DNA from 3 places in the Sediminibacillus sp. JSM 1682029 genome. Region 2 is predicted to be linked to each of the others. Evidence: riboswitches for the same ligand, from Rfam matches in the RefSeq annotation. Region 2 holds a riboswitch; each other region holds the start of a gene.
The links. A riboswitch is a leader RNA that binds a small molecule or an ion and turns the genes downstream of it on or off. The one in region 2 is predicted to bind S-adenosylmethionine.
Positions count from the first base shown of each region.

Region 1: linked by a shared signal. The riboswitch ahead of ssuE (NADPH-dependent FMN reductase) and the one ahead of ABVF09_RS08730 (sodium:solute symporter family transporter) in region 2 are both predicted to bind S-adenosylmethionine.
Region 3: linked by a shared signal. The riboswitch ahead of ABVF09_RS13010 (methionine ABC transporter ATP-binding protein) and the one ahead of ABVF09_RS08730 (sodium:solute symporter family transporter) in region 2 are both predicted to bind S-adenosylmethionine.

Region 1 covers NZ_JBEWYY010000004.1:268,592-271,732, reverse strand. The annotation lists gene ABVF09_RS09395 (LLM class flavin-dependent oxidoreductase) at 1-1,227, opposite strand, end outside; gene ssuE (NADPH-dependent FMN reductase) at 1,257-1,865, opposite strand; SAM riboswitch class I at 1,925-2,032, opposite strand; gene ABVF09_RS09385 (cation:proton antiporter) at 2,201-3,141, shown strand, end outside.
Region 2 covers NZ_JBEWYY010000004.1:121,777-124,917, reverse strand. The annotation lists partial or broken gene pepF (oligoendopeptidase F) at 1-987, shown strand, start outside; SAM riboswitch class I at 1,179-1,330, shown strand; gene ABVF09_RS08730 (sodium:solute symporter family transporter) at 1,513-3,012, shown strand; gene ABVF09_RS08725 (LLM class flavin-dependent oxidoreductase) at 3,052-3,141, shown strand, end outside.
Region 3 covers NZ_JBEWYY010000007.1:93,688-96,828, forward strand. The annotation lists gene ABVF09_RS13005 (methionine ABC transporter permease) at 1-505, opposite strand, end outside; gene ABVF09_RS13010 (methionine ABC transporter ATP-binding protein) at 495-1,520, opposite strand; SAM riboswitch class I at 1,638-1,753, opposite strand; gene ABVF09_RS13015 (TlpA family protein disulfide reductase) at 1,922-2,338, shown strand; gene ABVF09_RS13020 (hypothetical protein) at 2,335-2,661, opposite strand; gene ABVF09_RS13025 (thioredoxin family protein) at 2,795-3,097, opposite strand.

The DNA of each region.
Region 1 (3,141 bases), 150 kb from region 2:
GAAATCCCGGAAAGTTCCCGGCGTAATCGCATATGCAATATTGAAGCCATCGATACCAGCCTCTCTGACCCATTCTTCCATCGTATCGGCTATTTGTTCGGGCGAGCCGACTGCATAGGCGCCAAGACCTCCGATCCCGATAAATTCTTTGATTTCTTCTACTGTCCATTGTTTGTTCGGATCAATCCTTGTAAAGTTTTCGACTGCTGATTGGATGGCATTGTTTTCAACATACCGCAAACTTTCATCAGGGCCATACTGCGAAAGGTCGATACCGGTCCATCCACCGAACAAGGCAAGTGCCCCTTCATGGCTGATATGTTTTTTATAATCGTTGTACTTTTCCTTCGCCTCCTGTTCTGTGCGCCCTACAATGGGAGTGAACATGGTCAAAATTTTCACATCCTCTGGATTCCGCCCAGCCAGTTCAGTCTCTTTTCGCAACTTTTTGACTGACTTCCTGGCAGCCTCTTTGGTTGGAGCTCCGATAAAGACACACTCTGCATTCCTGGCTGCAAAGGCCCTGCCTTTCTTGGAAGCTCCCGCCTGATAAATAACCGGTGTACGCTGTGGCGAAGGTTCACTCAAATGGGCGCCAGGCACTTTGAAATACTTTCCTTCATGCTGGATGTCATGGACCTTTTCCGGATCGGTATAGATGCCATTCTCTTTATCGAGACGGACTGCATCATCTTCCCAACTGCCTTCCCAAAGCTTATAGCAAACATCCACATACTCTTCTGCAATATCATACCGCTCATCATGACTTACCTGATCTTCCAAACCCATGTTGACTGCTGCGCTTTTCAAATAAGACGTAACGATATTCCAGCCCACCCTTCCATTTGTCAAATGATCGAGTGTCGACATTCTTCGGGCGAAGGTATAGGGATGTTCATGGCTGACAGAAGCGGTCACGCCAAAACCGAGATGCTTGGTGACGGCCGACATGAGCGGTACGACCAGCAACGGATCGTTCACAGGCGACTGGGCTCCCTGCCTTACTGCCGCATCCCGAGAATTTTCGTAAACATCATAGGTGCCTAGCACATCAGCCAAAAACACAGCATCGAAATTCCCTTTTTCCAATAGCTTTGCCAGCTCTATCCAATATTCACTGTCCTTATAACGGTGTGATTGGTCGTCCGGATGCGTCCATAATCCTGGCGATTGGTGTCCCGCACAATTCATATCAAAGGCATTCAAATATATCCGCTTATCCGTCATCGATTTTCTCCTCCTATTGTTTTATTGGTTCAAATTGGCTGTTTTTGCTTGTTGACCGTCTGGACAAAATAGTCCAATTGCTTTTCTAATCGCTGGTTTAAATCAGGATCGTGAATCGGCTGATTGATATCCTGTTTGTCTATGCATTCGTTCAACAAATAAACACCTTTCAAATTCTGTGCCTTCAATGTCGCCAATAGCGGCTTCAGACTATATTCCAATGCCAGCAAATGGGAGGGACTGCCGCCTGTCATCAGTGGCAAAACCGGAGTATCTTCCAACACATCCTGCGGCAATATGTCCAGAAATGCCTTTAGAACCCCTGAGTAAGCTGCTTTATAAACGGGAGACCCGACAATCGCGCCTTTCGCCTTCCGGATGAGCGCTGCCGCTTCCGTTACACTCTGGCTGTCATACCTTCCTTCAAACAAGTCGACCTGAGGGATCTCCTTTACGGATAAGTGTACGGTGGAAAACCCTTTTTGCCTCAAAGACTCCCCTAAATAGTTCAAAACCACGTCGGTTCCTGATTGGGCCGAAGGACTTCCCGATAAAATAATGATTTCACTCAAAATAATCTCTCCCTTTCTGCCAAATGGGCTTGCGTTTCGACTCGGGGAAAGAGGGATTTTTTTCATTAGAAAAAGCCCCCTTCTCCGCAACATGAGAAAAGAGGGCTGTCATCGTCCGATATCCGCTCTTATCTCCCAAGAATGATCTTGGCTGGAATTAGCACCTTTCTGACAATGGTCAGAGGTTGCTGAAGCGTCAATGGGCCAGTTCCCTCGGCTTCTCTGGATAAGAATTTTTAATTTGACACCTATCATAATACCAATGGCTTTCCATGTCAACCACTTTTTGCAATAATCAGAATAGTCCTGTCTGTTGAAAGTGCCCTGCACTTACTCCAGCCAGGTTTATCTGCCCAGTTTTTGAGAAACATATAGATATACTTAATCCAGGAGGAATCGTGATGCATGAATTTAACGAGACTTTTATCCAAATCCTTATCCTGCTTGCTATCTCGATCGCCGTGATCGGAATTGCCAAAAAAATCGGTCAGCCCTATACAATTGCACTCGTTTTGGTCGGTTTAATTCTTGGTATTATTAACGTACATGTACCGCTTATTGACGAAGCAGAGGCATATATCACTCAATCAGAAGTGTTCCAGGCAATCATCATATCTTTGTTTTTGCCGATTCTACTCGGAGATGCGACGTTAAAACTTCCCTTTCACCATTTATACCAGCACAAGCGGGCCGTACTTGGCATGGCATTCGCCGGTACGTTTCTTTCCTTTATCGTGATCGGCTTATCCACTCATTATGTTATCGGATTGCCGATAGCGGTCGCTTTCACATTCGCCGCTTTGATGAGTGCCACAGATCCGATAAGTGTTGTATCCATATTTAAGTCACTCGGTGTTTCGGAAAAGTTATCCACGGTCATGGAAGGGGAATCACTGTTCAACGACGGGATTGCGGTCGTCTTGTTCAAAATTTCGTCGATCTATTTGCTTACTTATATCGAATTAGGCTGGGAGGGGCTTGGCAGCGGCATCCTGTTATTCCTGAAATTCAGTCTCGGCGGTGTGTTGGTCGGTGTCATCCTTGGTTTTGTGTTCTCCCAAATCATCCGCTTTTTTGATGATTATCCATTTGAAATTGCCCTGTCGGCCATCTTGTTTTTCGGAAGCTATTTTATCGCGGAACATTTGGAGGTCTCCGGGGTCATCGCAGTGGTTGCGGGTGGTTTTATGTTCGCCGACTATGGCGGGAAAATCGGTATGTCGGAAAAAACGCGGGTCACCATCAATACGTTCTGGGATGTCATCACCCTTGTGGCCAACTCGATCATCTTTTTGTTGATTGGTTTGGAGATCCGCAATATTGATTTCAATAACCAGTGGGA
Region 2 (3,141 bases):
CAGTTGGATATTCTTCTAGAGGAATTGGCTCCGCATATGCGCCGATTTGCCAAGTTGAAGCAGCAAGTACTCGGTTTGGAGAAAATGGCCTTCCATGACTTAAAAGCCCCGCTCGACCCTGATTTCAATCCGGAAACCAGTTATGAAGAGGCGGCCGAAACCGTATTGGAAGCTCTAAAGGTGATGGGACCCGAATATAGCCGCATTATGGAAACAGCATTATCTGAACGTTGGATCGACTATGCCGACAACATCGGAAAATCGACCGGTGCATTTTGCTCCAGTCCATATGGCGTTCATCCCTATATATTGACAACCTGGACCAATCAAATGCGTGGAGCCTTTACGCTCGCCCACGAACTCGGACACGCAGGTCACTTTTATCTGGCTGGCAAAAATCAACGCCTGACCAATTCCAGACCATCTACCTATTTCATCGAAGCACCTTCGACGATGAACGAAATGCTGCTTGGCAACCATTTGTTATCGAATACTGATGATACCCGGATGAGAAGATGGGTCATTTTACAGCTGCTTGGCACCTATTATCATAACTTCGTCACCCATCTGCTGGAAGGAGCTTTTCAGCGCAGGGTCTATCAGCTTGCAGAATCCGGCGAGCCATTGACAGCCGACGTTTTATCCGGTCAAAAAGCCGCTGTATTATCAGAGTTTTGGGATGACAGCGTTGAGATTGATGAAGGAGCGACCTTGACCTGGATGCGCCAGCCACATTACTATATGGGTCTTTATTCTTACACGTATTCGGCAGGATTGACGGTTTCTACGGCTGTTTCACAAACCATTTTCGAGGAAGGACAGCATGCCATCGACCGTTGGCTTGACGTTTTAAAAGCAGGAGGTACCAAGAAACCACTCGATCTAATTAAACAAGCAGGTGTCGACATGGAAAAGCCCGATGCCATCCGCCAGGCCGTCTCCTATGTTGCCAGCCTGATCGACGAACTCGAAAAAAGCTACGAATGAAGAAGGGGTCAGTCCCCCACTACACTGTCGTGTTAGCGTGACGCAGTGTTAATTGTGTGGAGGACTGACCCCAGGGAGTGGAACAAGTCCAGAGTATGAAGAAAAAATATTCTGAAATATCTGTTGACAGTTTGCAAAACCATTGTTACTATAATTCCTAATTAAAGTGAAAACAAAATAAATGAAGTTGTCTCTTATCAAGAGCAGGTGGAGGGAAATGGCCCGATGAAGCCCGGCAACCGACTGTAATACCATTGTGAAATGGGGCGTATAACTGCGCCGCGGTTCTCACCGCTTAAAGCACGGTGCTAATTCCTGCAGTAGCGATACTGCGAGATAAGAGAAAGGGCTGATGCATGTTTAGATGATAAACCTCTTTCTCTTAGAAAGGGGTTTTTTTGATGGATGAAAACAAAAAGGAGGAAGCAGCATGTTTCTAATGTATGGATTGTCTGCAATAGGGTTTGCCGTGATTGGCAGTCTTGTCTGCTCGATTATTTATCCTAAAAACAAGGAGGCAGCTAAATGAGCACATTGCCAACATGGACAATTGGTTTGATTGTGGCACTTTTAGTCGGATACTTTTTTGTCGTTTCTTATATCGGCAAACGGGGATCTCGACACAGCAAGACGATGACGGGCTTTGCCACAGCCCGTGGAAAAGTAAGCCCATGGCTTGTGGGGGCGAGCTTTGCCGCCACCTTTGCCAGTGCCAATTTGTACTTGGGCCTGCCTGGCCTTGCCTATCAATATGGTATCTCGGTATTGTGGTACACCTTGGGAAGCTTCGGAACTGCATGGCTCGGTTTGCTTCTTTTCGCTAAGACATTTTGGAAATACCAAAAACAAAAAGGCGGGGTTTCCACGCTGCCGGAATGGCTCGGAAAAAGGTATAACAGCAAAACATTGCAAATCCTGGTGTCCATCTTGCTGTTGTTCAATATCTATTACATTGTCGGTCAGAATGTTGGCCTGGCAACGATTTTTGAAACCATTATCGGCATCCCTTATGAATGGGGAGTGGTTTCCGGTGTGGCAATCACGATCGTTTATATAGGGATGGGCGGTGCCTTTGCGCAAATTATCACCGATGCTTTTCAAGGGGTATTGATGTCTGTCACCTCTGTCTTGATCATTGTTTCATTGTTCTGGACAATCGGCGGAGGCTTTCAGGTGTTCAACCGGATGTTTGATCAATTGGCGGCCATCGACCCTTCGCTTGTATCTACTTTTTCACCGGACGGGCCGTACGACAGTGTCACTACCGTTTTGGCCATCCAATTTCTGATGATCAGTTTTGTATTGATGCCGCAGCTGCTAAATAAAATTTTGGCAATCGAAACAGAAGAGGAATTGCGGCCTTTTGTGATTTCAAGCGGCGTTCATTTGTTTTTCATCTCTTACCTGCCCGTGTTCGGCGGTTTTGCAGCAAAGATTCTCGTTCCCGGCCTGACAGAAGCAGATCAAGCATTGCCCGCTTATTTAATCGAGGCTTTTCCACCAGTCCTCGTTGCGTTTATGATCGTCGGCGTTATTTCAGCCGTACTTTCGAGCACAGACAGCCTTTATCTATCGATAACCTCCAGTATCGGCAATGACATTTACCTGCCGCTTGTGCAAAAAAAACAATCCAGCCTTTCTCCTGCCAACTATGACCAGCGTGCAGTTGTCATTGCCAAGTCCTCGTTGATAATTGTCGGAGCGGCTTCGCTTTACTTGTCAATAAATCGGCCAGAGTCCTTGGCCATGCTCATTCAATTTAGTTTCTCGGCCATCATCAGCGGCGTATTCGGCCCAGTACTGCTAGGCTACTTTTGGAATAAAGGAAATCGAACAGGCGCAATAGTCTCCGTTTTGACCGGTTCCCTTTCTTATTTGTCCTTTACGCAGTTCCACCTGCTGCCGAATTTATACATCGCCTTGTTCGTGAGTTCAGCACTCGGATTTGTAAGCATGCTGGCGACGAGCTATCTGGCGGCAGCATTCGGTACTAAGGTGGGCATCGCCGGCAAACATAGTGCTTAAATAGAACTGCAGAATAATTCGTTACAGGAGGAATTCCCATTGACCAAACAAATCATTTTACATGCCTTCGAAATGAACAGTGCCATGCATAATTCGCATGGTCTCTGGAAGCATCCGCACAGCAAGCGG
Region 3 (3,141 bases), on a different contig from region 2:
CAACAGCCGTATAGCCAATCAATGCTATTGCTGTTACAGTAATCCCGGATACTAAAGCAGGCATCGATTCCGGAAGCAAAACCTTGAAGATAATCGTGTGCGTTTTTGCACCCATCGCTTTGGCGGCCTCCACTACACCTTTGTCCACTTCCTTCAGACCGATTTCCACCAACCTTGCATAAAACGGTGCCGAACCGATGATCAAAGCTGGCAACGCCGCTTTCGGACCACGAATCGTGCCTATAAGAAAATCAGTGAATGGGAATAACAATAAAATCAAAATGATAAATGGGATGGCCCGGAAGATATTCACCAGCGCTGCAGCAAAAAAATTCAATATTTTATTTTGCCACAAACCACCTCTGGCAGTGAGAAATAATAAAAGTCCCAACAGGACCCCTAAAACAATCGTCCCTGCCACCGATATCAGTGTCATATAAAATGTTTCACCGATCGCTGTCCAAATATCCTCCATTTTCACGTTTGGAAAAAGTTCACTCAGCATTTGGATCCACCTCCACTTCTACCGAGGTGGTTTTGATAAAGGCAATCGCCCTGGCTATCTCTTCTGCAGAGCCGTCCATATGGACAAACAAAGTTCCATATGCCCCTTTTTGTGTTTGAGTGACTTTACCCTGAAGGATATTGACAGCCACATCAAATCGCTTTGACACCTGGCTTATCAGCGCCTGATTGGTTGTTTCTCCCACAAAATGAAGCCGTACAACTTGCCCGCTTTGATAATTTTCCAATAAATGGAGCGATTCTTCTTGATCCCTGTCTCCCATGACTTGTTCAACGAACCGCTTGGTAACAGGCTGTTTGGGATGCAAGAAAACATCCAGCACATCGCCTTGCTCTGCTACTCTTCCTGACTCCATCACAGCGACCCGATGACAAATCTTACGGATGACATGCATCTCATGTGTGATCAAAATGATGGTCAACCCCAATTTTTCATTGATATCGACAAGCAGCCGTAATATCGCATCCGTCGTATCCGGATCTAGCGCCGATGTGGCTTCATCACACAACAGCACTTTTGGGTTGTTGGCCAACGCCCTTGCAATGCCGACCCGTTGTTTTTGCCCTCCGCTTAATTGCGAAGGATAGGCATCTTCTCTTCCTTTAAGCCCGACTAAATCTATCAGCTCTTCGACCCTGGCTCTCCTTTTCCCCTTGGGAATTCCCGCTATTTCCAGCGGAAAAGCAATGTTGTCACGAACGGTACGGGACCAGAGCAGGTTGAAATGTTGAAAAATCATCCCTATTTCCTGTCGTGATTTACGCAGCTGCTGCTTTCCCATTGCAGATATTTCTTTTCCATCAATATAAATTTGTCCTTCAGTCGGTTCTTCCAGCCGATTAAGCAGTCTGATGAACGTACTTTTACCAGCACCACTGTATCCGATCACCCCGAAAATTTCCCCTTTGCTTACTTCCAGGTTGAGGTTATCGACAGCGAGGACATCCTGATGCTTGGCTGGATAAACTTTTTTCAAGCCTTTAATTGAAATCAACTTTCTTCCTCCTCAGCAATACTTGCCGAACTACCTAATACTTCTTTTGTGTGTATTAAAAAAGCGTCCTTCCGTTCACAAGAGAACAGAAAGACGCAGTATGACTACTTTCATGTTCTCTCATCTGCCAAAGCTTATTGCTTCGCAGGAATTGGCACCATTTTAACCAGTAAAAACTGGTTAACGGTTGCCGGGCTTCACAGGGCCAGTCCCTCCACCTCTCTTGATAAGAGATTAGAATATTTAATTAGGTCGTTCCTTAAGCGCTAAATAGGATTTTAGCATTGGCGCAGTTAGGTGTCAAGCTAATTCATTAATTGAAGTGCGATAATCGTTTTCCATTTTTGGTTATGTTAGCATATACAACAAGAAAAACTTACTGAGAAGCAAGGAGTGGTTGGATGAAAGCCCCGGTTTTCGAGCTTCCGATTCTGGGTACCCCAAAGACCTATCAACTGAAAAAGGACCTTGGCAAGGTGATCATGCTTACCTTTTGGACATCCTGGTGCCCGGACTGCGCAGCGGACTTACCCAAAAAAGAGCAGTTATATAAAACAATCAACAAAAATGATATAAAAATGTTGACCATCAATGTGACTGGGAGAGAACGTTCGGTGGATGAAGCAGAAGCATTCCATAAGAAGTTTCTGCAACAGCCGACATTGTCGGACGAAGGGACAAACGTTTACGATATGTACCGCTGTCAAGGGGTTCCCAGTACTGTCATTATTGACAAGCAGGGTGATATAGCGGCTCAGTTTGGCGACAAAGCACCTTTTTTATCTATTGTCCAAGCATTGGGCAGGCAACTCGTTTAAGGCAGGTACAGCAATGTTTCAAAAAGCAGGCAGTCCCTGTACCTCCCTGTCCAGGAGGCAAGCCCTGCAGGGAAAGCTGTCAGCTTCCGCTCCCCGTTAAAAAGTTGTTCTGCTATGTCATTGTTCACCTTCACCTTTAAAGGGGCAGCAGACGGGAATTGTGAATCGGCATGGAGTTCCACAATTCCTGAACGAAATTTAACCCAAGCCGAGAATTCACCTACATCCACTTTGATGTCCAAGTGCTTTTGTTCATATAAATACAACAAATCTTCACGATCTTCCAAACGCCGTTTCCATTCTGCCAAAAGTTGTTCTGACAAGACTACCGCCTCCCTGTTAACAGTAGTTCGCCATCCAGCATGTATTTCCTGCAAAAAAGAAAAGCAGATGGAGTCTTCCAAAAGACATAAGCAAAAAAGGAAGGAGTATTTCTCGGGAAATATTCCTTCCTTTTTAGTTTCTGTATTTCTGTATCTTCTCCTGAATATGCATTAACGAATGAAATGCGTATATTTTTTCCTGCACCCGGCCATTTTCCACTATTAACAGACAGGGAACGCTTTCTATGTGAAATGATTGCATGAAGCCCGGAAAAAGAGAGGCATTCATTTCATGGAAAAGTGATGCCTCTTCGATTTGTTCTAATACCAACAGCATTTTCTCCGCCATTTTACATGTGCCGCAGAAAGGCGTATGAATAAACACAAACCCTTTTGAAAAGTCTTTGAGTGCGTGTTCATCCGAAATTGCCAACATAAATTCCATCCCTTTTCCTTTTGAATATAACTTATCCGCCACCT